Regions from separate parts of the Fusibacter sp. A1 genome, predicted to be linked through region 1. Evidence: a T-box and tRNA genes for the amino acid it is inferred to sense, from the RefSeq annotation. Region 1 holds a T-box; the other holds one or more tRNA genes.
The links. A T-box is a leader RNA that pairs with one kind of tRNA and senses whether it is charged. The one in region 1 lies ahead of tyrS (tyrosine--tRNA ligase), so its partner is inferred to be a tRNA-Tyr.
Positions count from the first base shown of each region.

Region 1 (2,188 bases):
ACGTGCACACTATGTTCGTAACTGTAGTTGTCTATGCATTTTAAGCTCAGTAATAAGGCAAGTGCGTGGTCATCGATCATGATGGACTGTACAATATCCATTACTGGTGACTTGATTTTGCTGAATACATTTTTTCCAAGTAAACGATAGGTTGTGAAAGTTTCTGAAATCGCTGTGAGTATTTCTTGTCTGTCCTCTTCGGAAAGGGTAGTGTTTTCATCACTGGAAGAATCATCGACATAAACAAAATCAACACTCATTCTTACTAGAAGTTCTTTCATTTTATCTGTGATTATGTCACCCTTGGATGCGATCAGCATGTCGAAACCGCCATAAATGTCTTCTCCAAGGATCATACCGTGTTTTAAATCTTGAATGCCTACTAATCTCATGTTTCACCTCATTTTCACACATTTAATTAACTTTAACATAAAACGAAGTGTTTGAATAGTTGGATTATTTGACAGTAGGACTGTGTTTTAAATCATAGGACCGAATTTCAGTTAGTTTTGCAACTTGACTTGTCAGAATATTCGAAATTTGAGACAATGTAATTGATGGTATAGAAACATGATTGATGATCTTTAAAAGAGGTGGATATGAAAATCATTAAAAACATAGCCCAGTGCCGCGAATGTAAGGCTATAATTCAAAGTCATAACCATAGAGATAACTATACGTACTGCGAATGTAAACGAATTGCTGTCAAAGGTGGAAACTCATCGATTCTGAGACTCGGTCACCACAGGGACATCATAGAAATGAGCCATAAGGAGTACTGATATTGACAAAAGCTTCTGTTATCATGTAAAATGTTGAAAAGAGTTGCGTTGAAAAAGATAAGTAGACGGTTCGATATTTTTTAGAGAGCGTGTTGGTTGGTGAAAAACACGAAAATACGGATGGTTGAATACGACTTTGGAGCAAGTCTGTGAAAGCAGACCGGTTAGTTGCGTTATAGACTTTGAGGCACATTTGTGTAAACTAAGGTGGTACCACGGCTTTTCGTCCTTGCGATTTGCCGTGTTTTATTTTTTGGAGGTGTTTAGATGACAGGATTAGATGTTTTAAAGGCAAGAGGTTTTATTGGTCAGATGACTCATGAGGCTGAAATCACAGAGCTTCTTGAAAAGGAAAAAGTGACGTTTTACATTGGTTTCGACCCGACTGCCGACAGTTTGACGGCAGGTCATTTTATGACGATTATGGCTATGTCGCATATGCAAAGAGCAGGGCACAGACCAATTGTCCTTATCGGTGGCGGAACTACGATGGTAGGTGATCCGACAGATAAGACGGATATGAGAAAGATGCTTACAAAAGAACAGATCGATGCAAACGCTGAAATTTTCAAGACTCAACTTTCAAAGTTTATCGATTTTAGCGACGATAAGGCAATTATGATCAATAATGACGAATGGCTGCTGAACCTTAATTATGTAGAGTTCTTAAGAGAAATAGGCGCACATTTCTCTGTAAACCGTATGCTTACGGCAGACTGCTACAAGACAAGAATGGAAAAAGGTTTGACGTTCTTAGAATTCAACTATATGATCATGCAGTCGTATGACTTTTTAGTCTTAAACGAGAAGTTCGGATGTAACCTGCAAATGGGCGGTAACGATCAGTGGTCTAACATCTTAGGCGGTGTCGACCTCATCAGAAGAAAACGTCAACAGCCTGCGTTTGGTGTTACTTTCAATCTTCTTACCACATCAGAAGGCAAAAAAATGGGCAAGACGGAAAAAGGAGCTGTATGGCTCGATCCTGAAAAAACATCGCCATTTGAGTTCTTCCAGTACTTCAGAAATGTCAGTGACGCCGACGTGATTAAAACAATGAAGCTCCTGACCTACCTCCCACTTGAAGAAATCAGTGTGATGGAATCATGGGAAGGCGCTGAGCTTAATAAGGCAAAAGAGATCCTTGCTTTTGAAGTGACAAAAATAGTGCATGGACAAGAGGCTGCACTTGCTGCGCTAGATGCTGCAAAAGCACTATTTGCAGGTGCTAAGGACAGCGATAACATTCCATCCAGTGATGTGGAAAGATCGGCTGTCTTAAATGGATATTCCATCGCTGACGCCTTTGTCGGTGCAGGACTTGTAGGTTCAAAATCAGAAGTGAGAAGGTTGGTGCAGCAAAACGGTCTGTCGCTTAATGAGAAAAAGGTGACTGATTTCACCTA
Region 1 covers NZ_QQWI01000007.1:115,093-117,280, reverse strand. Annotated here, with positions in the region: gene DWB64_RS11565 (HD-GYP domain-containing protein) at 1-392, opposite strand, end outside; gene DWB64_RS11560 (hypothetical protein) at 600-782, shown strand; T-box leader at 822-1,016, shown strand; gene tyrS (tyrosine--tRNA ligase) at 1,050-2,188, shown strand, end outside.

Region 2 (2,188 bases), on a different contig from region 1:
CAGGAGGTCGATTATGAACGATTTGATTTGTCAAAGCTGTGCAATGCCGATGAGCAACGAGAAAATGATGGGTACTGAAAAGGACGGAAGTGTGAATAGGGATTATTGTACCTACTGTTATCAGGAAGGAAAATTTACTGATGATATGAAAAATTTGGTAGAAATGATAGCCGTTTGTATACCACATATGGTTTCTGAAGGGTTGAGTGAAATCGACGCAAAAAATATTTTGCAAAATACACTTCCGAATTTGAAAAGATGGAGTGTATGAAACGACAAAAAAAGAGCTGTTTCATTAAGACAGAATAGTCAAACATTTTTAAAACTTCTTAGTGTTTTCAACACTTTTAAGTTTTAAAAATGTTGTCTTTCGGGTATGTCAAAAAAAAAGATTATAAAACCCGTTGACATTCTTTTGAGTCTAGTATATGATAATCATGTCGCCTCGAGAGAGAGACGAAGACCTAACAGATTCCAAGGTAGCTCAACGGTGGAGCAACCGGCTGTTAACCGGTAGGCTGTGGGTTCGAGTCCCACCCTTGGAGCCACTAATTTTATCACCCAGATAAAATGCACACACCATTAAAAATGGGAGCATAGCTCAGCTGGGAGAGCGCTTGCCTTACAAGCAAGATGTCATAGGTTCGATCCCTATTGTTCCCACCAACTCAATTTTTTATTGCAGATGGTAGGTTTTACGAAGTAAATACCGAGAGTCGAGGCAATAAAAAATGGTCGTTGCATAGCAACGAGAGTACATTAGCGTATTTCGCACTCTGTGCAAAAGTTAATGTCCAAGCATTACAACCGCGGGTATGGCGGAATTGGCAGACGCGCTAGACTTAGGATCTAGTGACTAGTTCGTGGGGGTTCAAGTCCCTCTACCCGCACCAATTTTATTTTGAAGCATCTGCTTCATTAAGGAGGAGTTCCCGAGTGGCCAAAGGGGACGGACTGTAAATCCGTTAGCAGAGCTTTCGCTGGTTCGAATCCAGCTTCCTCCACCAATTTGCGGAAGTGGCTCAGTGGTAGAGCATCGCCTTGCCAAGGCGAGGGTCGCGAGTTCAAATCTCGTCTTCCGCTCCAAATTTTATATCCAAGGTGATTTACTTTGTAAATCACTAATTTTATGGAGAGGTACCGAAGCGGTCATAACGGGGCGGTCTTGAAAACCGTTAGGGTGCAAGCCCACGTGGGTTCGAATCCCACCCTCTCCGCCATTTTATTTTTCGCAGTGCGAAAATCATGGATATGAATTACAAAATTTTATGCCCAGATAGCTCAGTTGGTAGAGCAGTGGATTGAAGCTCCACGTGTCGGCGGTTCGACTCCGTCTCTGGGCACCATTTGAAAAACATCACGTAGTGATGTTTTTTACTTTTTTGATTTATTATACATAGTCGAACCAGCCGGATGCTTGCTTGCGCAAGGTTGAGAGATTTAAGCCGCTAAACGTTGTTTACAGTACAAAACAACAGGCGCTGGGCGCTACGAACAAAGTACGTTCGTAGGCGACTCCGTCTCTGGGCACCAGTTGAAGAACATCACGTAGTGGTGTTTTTTACTTTTTTGATTTATCTGACTTAGTCGAACCAGCTGGAAGCTTGCTTGCGCAAGATTGAGAGACTTAAGCCGCTAAACGTTGTTTACAGTACAAAACAACAGGCGCTGGGCACTACGAACAAAGTATGTTCGTTGGCGACTCCGTCTCTGGGCGAGACGCTGCCCGTGAACAGAGTGCGTTCACTTTCGCAGGGGTGACACTAGTGCCTCTATTTCTTTGAAGTCGCCATTTGCTTGTAAGCGTAGTATTTCGCTTGCTATGATGATTCCGTCTACTGTACCTGAGAGGTTAGCGATATCTTTTTTTGATTTGATGCCAAAGCCTGCGATGATGGGACCCTGATAATGGGTCCTTATTTTTTTTAGGACGGGTTGTAGGTCCTTTTTTGTTCCTGTGGTTGTCCCTGTGATTCCATTTACTGTGACCAGATAGATGAAATCATCTGCTTGCTCGCAATATTCTTTGATCCTACTTTCGCTTGTGTCTGGTGTGATTAGGGGCACGACTGGCAAGCTGTGTTCTTTAAAGATGGATAGATAGCTTTCATATGCTTCAAGGGGGAGGTCTGGAATTACAATGGAGCTAAAGTGTGTGGATAAGGAGCCTACTGTCTTATCGATGCCA
Region 2 covers NZ_QQWI01000015.1:3,693-5,880, forward strand. Annotated here, with positions in the region: gene DWB64_RS17100 (zinc ribbon domain-containing protein) at 14-271, shown strand; tRNA gene DWB64_RS17105 (tRNA-Asn) at 474-548, shown strand; tRNA gene DWB64_RS17110 (tRNA-Val) at 591-666, shown strand; tRNA gene DWB64_RS17115 (tRNA-Leu) at 810-893, shown strand; tRNA gene DWB64_RS17120 (tRNA-Tyr) at 923-1,007, shown strand; tRNA gene DWB64_RS17125 (tRNA-Gly) at 1,012-1,086, shown strand; tRNA gene DWB64_RS17130 (tRNA-Ser) at 1,132-1,220, shown strand; tRNA gene DWB64_RS17135 (tRNA-Phe) at 1,271-1,346, shown strand; gene trpA (tryptophan synthase subunit alpha) at 1,744-2,188, opposite strand, start outside.
Region 2: it has a tRNA-Tyr gene. The T-box ahead of tyrS (tyrosine--tRNA ligase) is inferred to sense a tRNA for this amino acid. The anticodon was not compared.